2 regions of the Kitasatospora sp. NPDC059408 genome follow, and region 2 is predicted to be linked to the other one. Evidence: riboswitches for the same ligand, from Rfam matches in the RefSeq annotation. Region 2 holds a riboswitch; the other holds the start of a gene.
The links. Region 2 has a riboswitch for magnesium ahead of ACFXDE_RS32305 (NRAMP family divalent metal transporter). Riboswitches for the same ligand answer to the same signal wherever they lie in the genome.
Positions count from the first base shown of each region.

Region 1: it holds a riboswitch for magnesium, as region 2 does, so the genes downstream of both, ACFXDE_RS17695 (magnesium transporter MgtE N-terminal domain-containing protein) here and ACFXDE_RS32305 (NRAMP family divalent metal transporter) in region 2, are expected to answer to the same signal.

Region 1 is NZ_JBHYWI010000023.1:83,946-91,135, forward strand. Features, by position in the region: gene ACFXDE_RS17685 (protein kinase) at 1-535, opposite strand, end outside; gene ACFXDE_RS17690 (hypothetical protein) at 702-1,433, shown strand; M-box (ykoK) riboswitch at 2,015-2,194, shown strand; gene ACFXDE_RS17695 (magnesium transporter MgtE N-terminal domain-containing protein) at 2,506-3,873, shown strand; gene ACFXDE_RS17700 (NRAMP family divalent metal transporter) at 3,870-5,195, shown strand; gene ACFXDE_RS17705 (ABC transporter ATP-binding protein) at 5,634-7,190, shown strand, end outside.
Region 2 is NZ_JBHYWI010000064.1:23,694-30,883, forward strand. Features, by position in the region: gene ACFXDE_RS32285 (hypothetical protein) at 1-300, shown strand, start outside; gene ACFXDE_RS32290 (hypothetical protein) at 411-956, shown strand; gene ACFXDE_RS32295 (YoaK family protein) at 969-1,640, opposite strand; gene ACFXDE_RS32300 (MgtC/SapB family protein) at 1,689-2,423, opposite strand; gene ACFXDE_RS32305 (NRAMP family divalent metal transporter) at 2,531-4,177, opposite strand; M-box (ykoK) riboswitch at 4,556-4,730, opposite strand; gene ACFXDE_RS32310 (BlaI/MecI/CopY family transcriptional regulator) at 4,959-5,330, shown strand; gene ACFXDE_RS32315 (M56 family metallopeptidase) at 5,327-6,214, shown strand; gene ACFXDE_RS32320 (hypothetical protein) at 6,326-7,190, shown strand, end outside.

The sequences.
Region 1 (7,190 bases), on a different contig from region 2:
TGCCGATGACGGCGCCGGTTCGGGTGAGCGCGGTCGTCGCGTCGGCCATGTGCGCGATGCCGAAGTCGGTGAGGATGACGCGCTCGTCCATCAACAGGACGTTGTCCGGCTTGAGATCACGGTGGACGATCCCCGCCGCGTGCGCCTGCTGGAGCGCCTTGAGCATCGCGACGCCGATCTCGGCCACCCGCCGCGCCGGCAGCGCGCCGTCCCGGCCGAGCAGCGCGGCGAGCGAGGCGCCGGTCACGTACTCCATGACGATCACGGGCGCTCCCTCGTGCTCGACCACGTCGTGCACGGTGATGATGCCCGGGTGGTTGAGCCGCGCGGCGGCGAGCGCTTCGCGCAGCGTGCGCTGGAGGAGCTGCTCGCGGTGCTCGTCGTCGACGCCGGCCGGCAGGAGCACCTCCTTCACGGCGACGTCCCGCCCGAGGGTCTCGTCGCGCCCCCGCCACACGCGGCCCATGCCGCCCTGCCCGATGAGGTCGTGGAGCCGGTACCGACCCCCGACGACTGCCCCGTTCGATGCTGTCACGGGCCCATACCTTAGTGGCGCGCCGCTGTCCCCGGACACGCCGCGGTACAGACCCGTCGGTCCGGGCCCATCCGTCCGGGCCCGTCGGCCCGGCCCGGTCCGAGGGAAGCCGCTTGGTCATAAATTGGGTATCGCGCACCAGTTCGGGACTGCTAGCGTCCTCGACGTGGCAAAGCTGAACCAGATCATCGCCGTCGAAAAAGGCGTCAAGTCCAAGTCCTTCCAGGAGCTGACCCAGGCCCACCAGGACCTGCAGAAGCCCGCGCTGCTGGCCGGGATCTCCCGCACCTACCAGCCCAAGGACGAGGAGGGCGAGCAGCTGCCGCCGGAGTCGACCCGGGTGCAGCTCAAGGCCGAGGACATCCTGCGGTCCACCTCGACGACCCTCACCCGGCTGTTCGACGTGACGGCCACCAAGGACTGGGCCAACCTCGGCGCCCGCGCCGACGTGGTGGTGGACGGCCAGGTGCTGCTCGCCCAGGTGCCCGTCCCGTACCTGCTCTTCCTGGAGAAGCAGCTCACCGACCTGTTCACCTTCGTGCGCAAGCTCCCGGTGCTGGACGCCTCCGAGTCGTGGAACCTCGACCCGTCCACCGACTCCTGGAAGACCGAACCGGTGCGCACCATCCGGACCAAGAAGGTGCCGCGCAACCACGTCAAGGCCGAGGCCACCGAGAAGCACCCGGCCCAGGTCGAGGTCTACTACGAGGACGTCCCGGTCGGGTACTGGACGACCGTCAAGTTCTCCGGCGCCCTGCCCGCCCGGCGCGTGAACGAGCTCGCCGAACGGGTGGAGAAGCTCCAGCAGGCGGTCAAGTTCGCCCGCGAGGAGGCCAACGCCGTGGAGGTCACCGACCAGCGCGTGGGCGACGCCGTCTTCGGCTACCTGTTCAGGTAGCCTCCTGATCACCCGTCCGGGGAGCCGGGCGGGTGCACCGAACGGCGCCGAGAACTCTCCGGGAGACCGGATGGGGGCGCTCGCGCGGTGCGAAAAAGCTGACACTGATGTTGAAGCTGACCCAGGGGTCACAGTGGAGGTTCAAATCCTCCCCCCGGCACCACCGGCCGGGGTAGCCCAAGCCAGGCAGAGGCGGGCCCCGTCAAACTCAGACTCTCGCTCCAGTCTCAGCATTCGCCGCCGAACACCGGATCGACCGGGTGCGGACGAACATCGACGAATGCAGGTTCAAGTCCTGCCTGTGCCGCTCCGTGGCACGGTAGTTCAACGGCAGAACGCGTCGGTTTCAATCTGATCCGCGGCCCTTAAACGTGCCGGTGTGAGCAATTGGGCGGCACACAGGGGCCCGGGAGCAGGCTACGCTCCCGGGTCCTCTCGCCTTCCCGGCCCCCGCGTACGCCTCCGCTCGCGCGCGCCCCGACGCGCGCCCGGCGGCTCCCCCGCTGGTCGGGGCGGGGTCAAGCTCAGGTCAAGGGTTATGCCGGAGGGATGGCAAGGCCCTATCCTGTCAAGGATTCGAAAAGACACCTCGTTCGGTGAGGCGTCTTCACGGACACAGGCCACTGATCCCACCCGTCGAGAGACGCTCCGGATCAGGACAGGTCTCCCCGGCCCAAGGGGTGACCCCAAGTGGCTTCCCCGCCCGAACCGGCCGGGGACACGCCGTGGAGTGCCAAAGCTCTGACGAGTTGGGGTGCATCGGGCGGTGACGTCCGTCCGCCCTGCCATGCCGCCGCGGCGCCGGATCGCGGCCGAGATCGGGAGGGGGCGTGATGGACGGAAGTCCTGGCCATAGTCGGCCCTTCACCGTTTCGTTCCCGCCGTCCTTCTTCCGCTGCTCCAGGCGGCTCCTCCTTCCCTGACCTGCCGGGTCCGCTCCGCTTCCCCCCTCGCGTCCACGTGACGCGGGAGGCCCCTGCGCGCGCCCGGTGAGCCCTGCGGTCAAGGTTGGCAGCGCCATGCCACCGGGCGGCCCGATGTCCCGTCCTGCCGGGGCAAGGGGGGTTTCTCCATGGCCACCACCACGCTGTTCTCGTCCGCCACGGCGCGCCTTCGCGACCGCACGGTCGAAGCCGAGCGCCGCACCACCGTCACCAAGGCCGTCCGCTCGTCGCTCGTCTCGCTCGCCGGGCTGGTCGGCGGCCCGGTCACCAACCAGGCCGGCGAGGAGGTGGGCCGCGTCGTCGACGTCGTCGCCCGCCTCTACGGGCCGGAGCCCTACCCGCCCGTCACCGGCCTGATCATCCGCATAGGCCGGCGCCGCGCGTTCATCGCGGCGACCGCCGTCGAGCGGATCCACACCTGCGGAGTGCGGCTGCGCACCTCCCGCGTCGACCTGCGCGAGTTCAACCGCAGGCCCGGCGAGGTGCTGCTCGCCCGCGACGTGATGGATCACCAGCTCGTCGACGTCGACGGCGTCCAGGTCACCCGCGCCGCCGACCTCTACCTCGCCCCTCTCGCCGCCCGCACCGTCCTGGTCGGCGTCGACGTCTCGCTGCCCACCCTCCTGCGCCGCCTCGGCCCGCGCCGCTGGCAGATCCGCCCCACCCCGGACGGCGTCCTGGACTGGCAGTCCGTCGCCCCCTTCGGCGAGCAGGCCACCCACGGCCCCGCCGAGGTAAGGCTGCGCGCCTCCCGCTCCGCGCTCCACCGGCTGCGCCCGGCCGACCTCGCCGACATCCTGGAGGACCTCGGCCGCCACGAGCGCCAGCAGCTGCTCGGCTGGCTGGAGCCGGAGCACGCGGCGGACGCCCTGGAGGAGATGGAGCCCGCCGAGCTGGAGAACCTCCTGCGCGAGGCGCCGCCCGAGCACGCCGCCCGGCTGGTCGACGAGATGGAGCCGGACGAGGCCGCCGACGCCCTGCGCGACCTCAACCCGGGCGAGCGCGAGAACCTGCTGGCCCGGATGCCCGAGCCCGAGGCCGCCGAGCTGCGCTCCCTGCTCACCCACCGCGAGGGCACGGCCGGCGGCGCGATGACCACCCTGCTCGTCACCGCCGAGTCCGCCCAGACCGTCGGCGAGGTGCGGGCCGAACTCGCCGCGCAGGCCGAACACCGCACCGACATCGACGCGGTGACCGTCCTCGACGACGACGGCGTCCTGGTCGGCGACATCCCGCTGTTCGACCTCGCCGTCGCCGAGGACACCACCGTGATCGCCGACCTGGTCGCCTGGCGGGCCCAGTTCGGCCCGCCGGTGACCGTCCGCCCCGACACCCGCCTCGCCGAGGCCGCCCACCACCTGGTCGCGGCCCGCGCCACCTCCCTGCTCGTGGTCGACGACACCGACCGCCCCCTCGGCCGGGTCCTGGCCGACGACATCCTCGACTCGCTGCTCCCCGAGCGCGGGCGCCTGCACTTCCGGAGGCTCCTCAAGTGACCCGCGACCTCGACACCCGCCCCGGCGCCGACGCGTCCGCGGCCGCGCCGGCCGAGCCGCGGTCGTCCACGCCCTCGCCCGGACGCCGAAGAGGCTTCCGCCGGATCGCCGCCGTCGCGATGGTGGCCGGTCCCGGGCTGGTCGCGGCCAACGCCGGCAACGACGCCGCCGGCATCGCCACCTACGCCAGCGCCGGCTCCCAGTTCACCTACGGGACGCTGTTCTTCATGGTGCTCGTCACCATCGCCCTGGTGATGGTGCAGGAGATGGCCGTCCGGCTCGGCGCGCACACCGGCAAGGGCCTGGGCGCGCTCATCCGCGAGCAGTTCAGCCTGCGGCTCACCGCGCTCGCCGTGTTCTGCCTGCTGCTGGCCAACACCGGGCTGGTCGTCAGCGAGTTCGCCGGGATCGGCGCGGCCTTCGAGCTGCTCGGGGTGCCCAAGTGGGCGGTCATCCCGCCGGCCGCCGTCCTGCTCTGGTCGCTGGTGCTGTTCGGCTCGTACAAGTGGGCCGAGCGCATCTTCCTGGTGATGTCGCTGGCGTTCTTCGCCTACCCCGTCGCCATGGTCATGGGCCACCCGGACTGGGGGCAGGTCGGCGAGCACCTGGTCGTCCCGCACCTGGAGCCCAGCAAGGACTTCATCCTGCTGGCCGTCGCGCTGATCGGCACGACCGTCAGCCCGTACATGCAGTTCTACGCGGCGGCCGGCGTCGTCGACCGCGGTGCCAAGCCGGCCGACTACAAGCTGATCCGGGCGGACGCCGTGCTCGGCGCGGTGTTCGCGTGCGTGATCAGCCTGACGATCATCATCGCGACCGCCTCGGCCATCGGCGGCACCGGCCCGCTGGAGTCCGCCTCCGAGGCCGCCGAGGCGCTCAAGCCGGTCGCCGGGCACGGCGCCGAGCTGCTGTTCGCCTTCGGGCTGATGGGCGCCTCCGCCCTGGCCGGCGCCGTGGTGCCGCTCTCCGCCAGCTACGCGATCGGCGAGGCCGCGGGCGTCGAGCGCTCCGTGTCGCGCAGCTTCCGCGACGCGCCGCTGTTCCTCGGGCTGTTCACCGCCCAGATCGCGCTCGGCGCCATCGTGGCGCTGACCCCGGTGGACCTCATCCAGTTGCTGATCGGCACCCAGGTGCTCCAGGGCCTGATCAGCCCGATCGTGCTGGTCTACCTCCTGGTGCTCACCAACCGCCGGTCCGTCCTCGGCGACGCGGCCAACAGCCCCCGCTACCGCGTCGTGGCCACCGTCGCGGTCGTCGGCGTCGCACTCATGTCGACGATCCTGCTGGGCCAGACCGTCCTCGGCTGGTTCGGCATCGGCTGACCGACCGGGAACCGCCACCGGGCCTGTCGTCCACGGACGGCAGGCCCGGTGGCGTTCGGGGCCCCCGCGCGCGCCGCACGACCAGCCGAACGAGTGAATCCGGCGACGGGTCCGCGGCGCCGTCCGACCTCCCCCGCCGACGTCTCCGCGCCTTGCGCGCCCGGCTTCCCGCCGCTCCACGGGCCTCCCGCCGGGTGCTCGAAAACACCCCGTTCGACCCGGGCTCGCCCGGGAGCAAATCGCTTGAACGACGGGCTCGAACAGCACCATCATCGGACCTCCGCCGCCCGCCGTGCAGCCTCAACTCCGTTGTCCCTTTGCCCATTTGGGCTCTACTCGGGCTGCCCGGCGACGGCTCCGCACGTCCGTTCACGCGCCTGGAGGAGCTGTGGTGAATCCCCCTACCCCGGTGTTCAACGACCCCCGCGAGGTGGGAGCATGAGCGCCCCGACCCAGCGGTCCGCCGACGGCGTCAACGCCCCCGACGACGCCGACGAGGAACTCACGTGGCTGGCCGACCGCCGCCGCATCGAGACCATCGAGGCGATCAGCGTCGGCGCGATGGCCCGCCGCCTGCCCACGCTCGTCGTCCGCGCCTTCCGCCTCGGCTGGCGCATCGACCGGTTCTCCGTCGCCCTGCTCCTCGCCTGCCAGGTCCTCTCCGCCGTCCTCGGCGCGACCGGCCTGCTCGCCACCACCGGCACCATCGCCGCCCTGTTCGGCCCCGGCCGGGTCGGCGACAAGCTCGCGCACGCCGCGCCGTCGATCCTGGTGATCGCGGCCGCGGCCGGCGCCCGCTCGCTGCTCGGCATCACGATCCGCACCATCACCATCCACCTCTCCCCGCGCATCTCCCGCGAGGCCGAGGCGGCCGTCCTGCGCGCCACCGTCGCCGCCGAGCTCACCGCCTACGACACCGCCGGCTACAACGACGAACTGGACGCCGCCGACCGCGGCGCCGACGTGTGCGTCGACATCGTCGGCGAGGCGCAGAACCTGATCGCCTCCGTCGCCTCGCTCATCGGCGCCGCCGGCGTCCTCACCGTCCTCCACCCCCTCCTGCTCCCGCTGCTGGTGCTCGCCGCGCTGCCGCAGGGCTTCGCGTCGGTGCGCGCCGCCCGGGTCCAGTTCCTCGCGAACCGGGCCACCATCGGCGACCGCCGGATCATGGCCAACCTGCGCTGGTACATCCACGTCAAACGCAACGCCGACCAGATCCGCTCCGACACCATGGGCGACTTCCTGCTCGAGAAGTACGAGCACGTCGGCCGCCGCCTCGACGCCACCTCCCGCCGGGCCGCACTGCAGAGCGCCCGCGTCTCGGTGCTCGGCGCCGCCGCCACCGGGCTCGGCACCGCCCTCGTGTGGGCGGCGATGCTGTGGCTCGTCAGCACCGGCCGCATGGGCCTCCCCCAGGGCGGCGCGGCGGTGTTCGCGCTCGGCGCGGTCGGCACCAGCCTGCACGGCATCGTCGGCTACGGCGCCGACCTGTTCCGCACCGGCATGTACCTCGACGACTGGTCCACCTTCCTCGACACCGCCGGCGGCCACCGCCCCCGGCGCGGCGACCGGGTGCCCGAGCCTCCGCGCCGCATCGCCGTCGAGGACCTCCGCTACGCCTACCCCTCCTCCGAACGCACGGCGCTCGACGGCGTGAACCTGCACGTCGAACGCGGCGAGATCCTGGCCCTCGTCGGCGAGAACGGCTCCGGCAAGACCACCCTCGCCAAACTCCTCTCCGGCCTCTACCTGCCCACCGCCGGATCCGTGCGGTGGGACGGCCACGACACCCGCGACCTCGACCCGCACGCCCTGTGGCACCAGGTCGCCGTCGTCCCCCAGGACTACGCCCGGTGGCCGCTCACCTGCCGCGACAACATCACCCTCGGCCAGCCCGCCGCCGACGGCGACGCCGCCGTGCTGCGCGCCGCCGAGGCCTCCGGCGCGGCCGAGGTCGTCGCCAAGCTCCGCCGGGGCCTGTCCACGCTCCTGGCC
Region 2 (7,190 bases):
GGGCAGCCGCACACCGGCACCGTCCAGGCGCCCCGGACGGCCGCCGTCGGCAGCACCGTCCGCATCTGGGTCGACCCCGACGGCACCGTCACCGCTCCCCCGCTCGACCGCGGCGCCGTCGTCGTCTCCGCCGCCTGCATCGGCGCCGGCACGCTGCTCGCCCTCGTCGCGCTCGTCGTCGTCGGGCTCCGCCTGCGGCTCCGGGCCCTCGAACGGCGGTCCGACGAGTCCTGGACGCGCTCCTGGGCCCGGCTCGAACCCCTCTGGAGCGGCCGTGCGGGCCACCGGCAGGACGACTGAAACCGACCGGGGCCGATCCGCGTCTCCCGTAAGGCCTGTCTCGCGCCGCACGGCAGGCGGGGGTTCGAAGACAGGCCCGAGCAGCCAACCGCACCCGGGGGACCACAGACATGAAGCACCGCCGCACCGCCCTGGCCGCCGCGCTCGCGCTGGGCCTGGCCGCACTCGTCACCGGCTGCGGGCCGGACGACCCGGACCCCGCGCCCGCGGCCGCCTCGCCGGCGCCCACCACGGCCGCCTCCGGCGCGCCCGCGCCCGCCCCCACGGCGAGCGCGGCACCCACCACGCCCGCGCCGACCGCCTCGGCGGCGCTCAAGCCCTGCCACCCGGACCCGGCCCGGCCGGACTTCGTCAAGTTCGACTCCGCGACCACCGCGGGCGGCGTGACCAAAGTGACCCTGACGCCGGTGAGCTGCGGCTACAAGGCGGAGAACGAGGAGCTCGTCGAGTACACCCCCGCCGGCGACGCCACGGGCTACCAGCTGACGAAGAACGCGGTGGTGCAGGTGATCGAGTTCACCGGCAAGGGCACCAAGGAGCGCACGATCGCGCCGGCCGAGCTGGCCACGTACAAGCTGGCCAGCACGCCGTACTTCGCGGTCCACCGGAACGAGCAGGGGAAGATCACGGCGATGAAGGAGATCTACCACCCCTGAGACACGCCCTGGTCACGGCCGCGCCGCCCAGGGCGGGGTGGTGCGGGAGGCGCGGTGGAGGACGGCCGCGACGGCGACCAGCAGGGCCGAGGCCAGGGCCAGCGCCGTCGGGACGTTCGCGTGGAGGACGAGCAGGGCGCCCAGCAGGGCCCCGGCGAGCATCCAGACCGCGGAGGCCAGCCGGCGGGGGCCGGAGCGGTCCGCGGCGAGGGCGGTGATCGTCATGGTCAGCACCGTCGTCGTCAGGTCGGGCACCTTCAGCGAGCGCACCACCGCGTTCTGGCCGCCCATCGCCAGGGCGAGCAGCCCGATCAGCGCGTAGCGGACCGGGTCGGCGGTGTGCCCGGCCGCCGCCGCCAGGACGGTGCTCACGACGACGAGCGCCGCCTGGGCCGCCACCGCCGCCCGCAGCAGCCGTCCCCGGTGCTCGGGCAGGCGGTCGGCGAGGCGCCCGCCGGCCAGGGCGCCGACGAGGAAGGCGGCGAGGGCGGCGAGCGACGCGGTCGCGGAGAGGTTGGCCGCGCCGGCCAGGGCGAAGCCGAGGAACACCACGTTGCCCGTCATGTTGGCGACGAAGACGTGCCCGAGCGCGAGGTAGCTGACCGCGTCGACCACGCCGGTGACGACGGTGAGCACCAGGAGCAGCGGCACGAGCGGCCCGTGCCTGGGGTCGGGAGTGAGCATCGGGCCTCCTGGCGGTGGACGGTCTGACGGTCCCTCCGTTCTACTCCCTCACGCGAGCGCCGGGGCGCCGGGATCGTCCGATTCGTCCTCGACGTGCCAGTGGAGGTCGCGCACGCCCGGTTCGAGGGAGAGCCGGGTGACGACCTGCTCCAGCGCGGGGGCGACCTGGCCGGTGATGGCGACGGTCGCGCGCAGGCTGGTGGCCTCGCCGTTGTCGGCGCGGCGGGCGCGCAGGCCGGTGGGGGTGAGCCCGGAGGCAGAGAGGGACTGGAGCAGCAGGGCCCGGATGTGCGCCTCGGACTTGCGGTCGCACTCCACGTGGACGGTCGCGCGGTTGGTGGAGTCCGGGTCGCTGCCGGACTGCGGGGCGCGGTCGAGCAGCCGTCCGGCCGGGCGCAGCACGAGGTGGACGGCGAGCACGGCGAGGGTGCCGAGGACGGCGAGTTCGAGCTTGCCGGAGGCGGCGAGCACCCCGACGGCGGCCGAACACCACAGTGTGGCGGCGGTGTTGAGGCCGCGCACGCCGGCGCCGTCGCGCAGGATGACGCCACCGCCGAGGAAGCCGATGCCGGAGACGACGTACGAGGCGACCCGGGTGGGGCTGCCGCTGTCGCCGACGGCCTCGCTGTAGAGGACGAACAGGGTGGCGCCGGCGGCGACCAGGGCATTGGTGCGCAGGCCGGCCATCCGGGCGCGCCACTGGCGTTCGACGCCGATCAGGGCGCCGCAGGCGACGCCGGTGGCCAGCCGGACCAGGAACTCGACGGTGGTCAGGGTGTGCACGGCGGCACCTCCTACGGGGAGACGGCGGGCGGACGGGAGGGGAAAGCGGAACGGACGGGCGGCGGCCCCTCGGCCCGCCCCCGTCAGTTCGGTGGGTTCACGGTGGCTCAGTGCCCGAGGGCGGTCTGGACGACCTTGATGATGACCATGATCATCGCGATCAGCAGGTAGGCGCGCAGGGCGCCCATGCCGACCTTGCGGGCGGTGGACATGACCGGCTTCTCCAGGGTCTCCAGCGGGGGCATCCGCCAGTTCTCGCGCCCGGTGCGGTCGACCGGGTCCTCCTTGGTGCCGCTGCGGCCGAAGGTGAAGAAGTACCCGGCGACCAGCACGCCCGCCACGCCGCAGCCGGCCATGATCCACAGGATCGCCTCCGAGCTGATGTCCGGCCAGACGACGGCGGCGGTCAGGATGAGCGACAGCATGACCAGCACGCCGACCACGGCCGAGGTGAAGGCGTTGGTCTTCGGGCCGTTGACCCACGGGCCCAGGACGGCCTTGTCGTTGCAGAGCAGCAGCAGGAAGACCGTCGCGGAGGGCAGCAGCACGCCGGCGAGCACCTGGACGAACTGCGTCATCAGGCCCTGGGTGTACTCGGTGGACAGCAGCGTGATCGCCGCGGCGACCACGACCAGGCCGGCGTAGATCCCGTAGAAGCCCTTGGCGCCCTTCACGCCGCGGTGCAGCGAGTGCTTGATGCCGAACACGTCGCCGATGGCGTAGGCGGTGGACAGCGAGACCGCGAAGGCACCGATGATCGAGGCGTCCAGCAGCGCGATGGCGAACAGCACACCGGCCAGGCGGCCGGCCTTGTCCTCGATGCCCCTGGCCACGGCGGCCGCGTCGGAGAACTGGCCGAAGCCGTCGGTGCCCGCGAACGCGGCGGCGGTCAGGCCCATCATCGCGGCGGCGCCGATGATGACCACCGCGATGCCGATCCACAGGTCGATCTTCTCGTACTTCATGAAACGCGGGGTGATGCGCTTGTCGATGACGTACGACTGCTGGAAGAACAGCTGCCAGGGGGCGACGGTGGTGCCCACGATGGAGACGATCACCAGCATCACGGCCGCGAGCTGGCCCGAGCCGCCCGGCATGCTCGGCACCACGAAGTCGTGGGCCATCTGCGAGGTCTTCGGGTGGACCATGAAGTAGATCGGCACCAGCAGCAGCGAACCGACGCACAGCGTGACGGCGACCCGCTCGAAGCGCTGGAAGGAGCCGGTGAACGCCGAGGCGATGATGATCGCGGCGGCCAGGACCACCGAGGCGACCTTCGGCAGGCCGAGGTAGCCGGCCGCGAGGGTGACGCCGATGAACTCGGTCACCAGGGTCAGGGCGTTGAGCAGGAACAGGTCGATGACGCTGAACGCGCCCCAGAACTTGCCGAAGCGCTCCAGGATCAGCCGCGCGTGGCCGACACCGGTGACGGCGCCCAGGCGCAGCACCATCTCCTGGTTCACGTACAGCACGGGGACCAGCATCAGCAGGGTCCACAGCAGCTGGGTGCCGTAGTTCTGGCCGGCCTGGCCGTAGGTGGAGAAGGCGCCGGCGTCGTTGTCGCCGACCATGACGATCAGGCCCGGGCCGATGATCGCCAGCAGGGTCTTCAGCCGCACCGAGAGCCCCTGGCGGGGCGCGTCGTCGTCCAGCCTGATGGTGCCGAGGGCACCCTTGATGTCACCGATGTGCGCGTCGTCCAGCACCGCGCTGCGAGCGGCGGGAACCTTCGGGTCGAGCATGACGTCTGCCATGGTGGGTCCTCCCCGCCCCCTGCCTTGAGGGGGCCATAAGGGGGCACGCAGCAGTAATCCTCCCTGCGGACGCACGGCACCGGGCCGCACGGCGGCGCGAGCCGGGACAGGGCCGGGCTCGGGCGTCGTGCGGGCATGACGGTGCGTCAGGTCGCTTGGGTCATGGCATGGTCGAGCGCATGACGCAGCGTCTGATGGGGCGTTCGCAGGAAAGGTTGTTACCGCGTGCCGGAGGTGTACGAGAGCATGCGGGGGTAGGGGCAACTGTGGCCCGGACTACTGCAGTCCATGTTTCTCGCCTCCTCCCGGCCGGGGGGCGCACCGACTGTGCGCCGCATCGCGACACGGCAAGGAGCGTCCCGGCGCACGAAGGCTACCGGTACACCCCAACTCGTCAGAGCTTTGGCACTTCACGGCGTGATCCCCCTTGCGGGGGAAGCCACTTGGGATCAACCCTTAGGTCGGGAAGATCTGTCCTGAACCTGGGCGTCTCTCGACGTCGTCGGGTCAGTGGCCTGTGTCCGTGAAGACGCCTCACCGAACGAGGTGCCTCTTCAAACCTCGAAAAGCATACCCCCGTCAGGATCGCCGTGGGCCACTTTTCCGGTGTCCTTCGACACCTTTGTAGAACTTTGACGCCAGAGGACGCAGGAGGACGCCGGAGACGCAGCAAGAGGAGGCGCCAGAGGACGCAGGAGGACGCCCGACTTCGGCGACGTCGAACGCCGTACCATGGGCGCCGTTCCAGACGGCGGCGGCGAGGAAGGGAAACGGGGCGGTGCTGCGCGGGTTCGGCGATCTTGAGGCCGAGATCATGGACCGGCTCTGGTCCTGGGGCCGGCCGGCCACGGTGCGCGAGGTGGTCGACGACCTCCAGCAGCAGCGGCCGGTCGCCTACACCACCGTGACCACGGTGGCCGACATCCTCCACACCAAGGGCTGGCTGCGCCGGGACAAGGTCGGCCGCGCCTGGGTGTACGAGCCGACCTGCACGCGCGAGGCGTACACCGCCCGGCTCATGCACCAGGCGCTGGAGACCACCCAGGACCGCACCGGTGCGCTGCTGCACTTCGTCGACGCCATGAGCGGCGACGAGGCCTCCGCGCTGCTCGCCGCCCTGGAGCAGGTGAAGGCCCGGGACGACGAGCGGTGACCCTCGCGCTGCTCTGCCTCTACCTGGCCGCGACCGGTCTCGCGCTGCCGCGCCGGCTGGCCGGCTCCGCCCGGCTCCAGACCCGCCCGGTGGCGGGCACGGCCCTGTGGCTGGCACTGATGGCCTCCTTCGCCGTCGCGCTGCTGCTCGCCGCCCACCACGCCGTCGAACCCTTCGCCCACGAGCCCGCCGGACTGCTCGGGCTCATCCCGCACGCCGAACCGGCCCCGCCGCTGGCCCCGCACACCCACGACTGGTGGCTGCTCGCCGCCGGGGCCGCCGGGGTCGCCGCGGTGGTGGCCGCCGTCGGCGCGCGGGCCGGGCGGGCGCGCCGGCGGCACCGGAAGGTGCTGGACGTCGTCGCGGTGCGCGACCGGCACTGGAACGCCCTGGTGCTGGAACACGCCCACCCGACCGTCTACTGCCTGCCCGGCCGCCGCAGCCGGGTCGTGGTCTCGCGCGGCGCCCTGGAACTCCTCGACGAGCGCCAGCTCGCCGCCGCCGTCGCGCACGAGCGCGAGCACATCCGCGGACGGCACCACCTGCTCCGGCTGCCGGCCGACGCCTTCGCGCTCCTCCTCGGCCGCCTGCCGCTGGCCCGCCTGGGACGGGCGGAGGTGGCGCTGCTGCTGGAGATGGCGGCCGACGACGCGGCGCTCGCCCGGGTGTCGCGCAGCGAACTCGCCTCCGCGCTCTGCGCCCTGGCCACCTCCCCGGCACCCCCGGGCGGCTCCCTCGGGGTCGCGGCCACCGGGGTGCTCACCCGGGTGCGGCGGCTGGCGCGCCCCGGGGGCGGCCGGCGCCGGCGCCGAGCGGCGTGGTGGGCCGGGGTGGTGGCGATCCCGCTGCTCCCCTACCTGTTGGCCTGCGCGCCACATCCGTGAGCGGGGCGGACTCGTTCCGGTCATTGACCGTCCATCAGACTCTCAGGAAGATCGGTTAGCCTGCCCCGGCACCGCACCGTGCGGTGCGCCAAAGGGGGATCGACAACCGCGATGACCGCGAAGACTTCCAAGCGTTCGATCAGCACGTACACCCGCGCGACCGCCGTGGCCGCCGCTGCCGCCGCCGTCCTGGCGCTCACCGGCACCGCCGCCCGGGCCGCGGACCAGAGCGCCGCCGCCCCGGTCTCCGGCACCGAGGGCATCATCACCGTCGGCCACAACCAGGCCCAGCCGCTCGTCAGCCCCGACGGCACCACGGCGTACGTCGTGGTGAGCGGGACGGGCAACGCCGTCCAGGTCAAGGCGGTCGACACCCAGAGCGACGCCGTCACCCGGCAGGCCACCCTCGACACCGCCCAGCTCGGCCTGGTCGCCGCGCTGTCCGCGGACGGCACCCGCCTGTACGTCGCGAACGGGCAGCAGCTCGTGGTGCTCGACACCGCCACGCTGACCGTGCTCACCACCACCGCGCTGCCCGACCAGCCGCGCCAGGCCGGCTGGAACCCGGGCCTGCTCACCGGCCTCACCGTGAGCCCCGACGGCGCCACCGCCTACGTCGTCCAGAACGGGCCCACCGCCTACCGCCAGTACGGCCAGGGCCGGGTGGTCGCGTTCTCCACCGCCCAGCACGCCTTCACCGGCTCCGTGCAGGTGCCCACCAGCTTCACCGGCACCGCCGCGTTCCGGCCGGGCGGGCACGACCTGTACGTCGGCGGCGACGCCGGCGTCTTCCACGTCGGCACGGCGGGCACCGCGCCCACCCTGGTCGGGACCGTCGGCGGCACCGCCGGGGCGCTCGACTACCACCCGGTCTTCACCCCGGACGGCACCCGCCTGTTCGCGGTGGCCTCCGGCTACAAGGGCGGCCAGGCCGACGTGATCGACCCGGCCGGCGACACCGTCACCCGCCACCTCA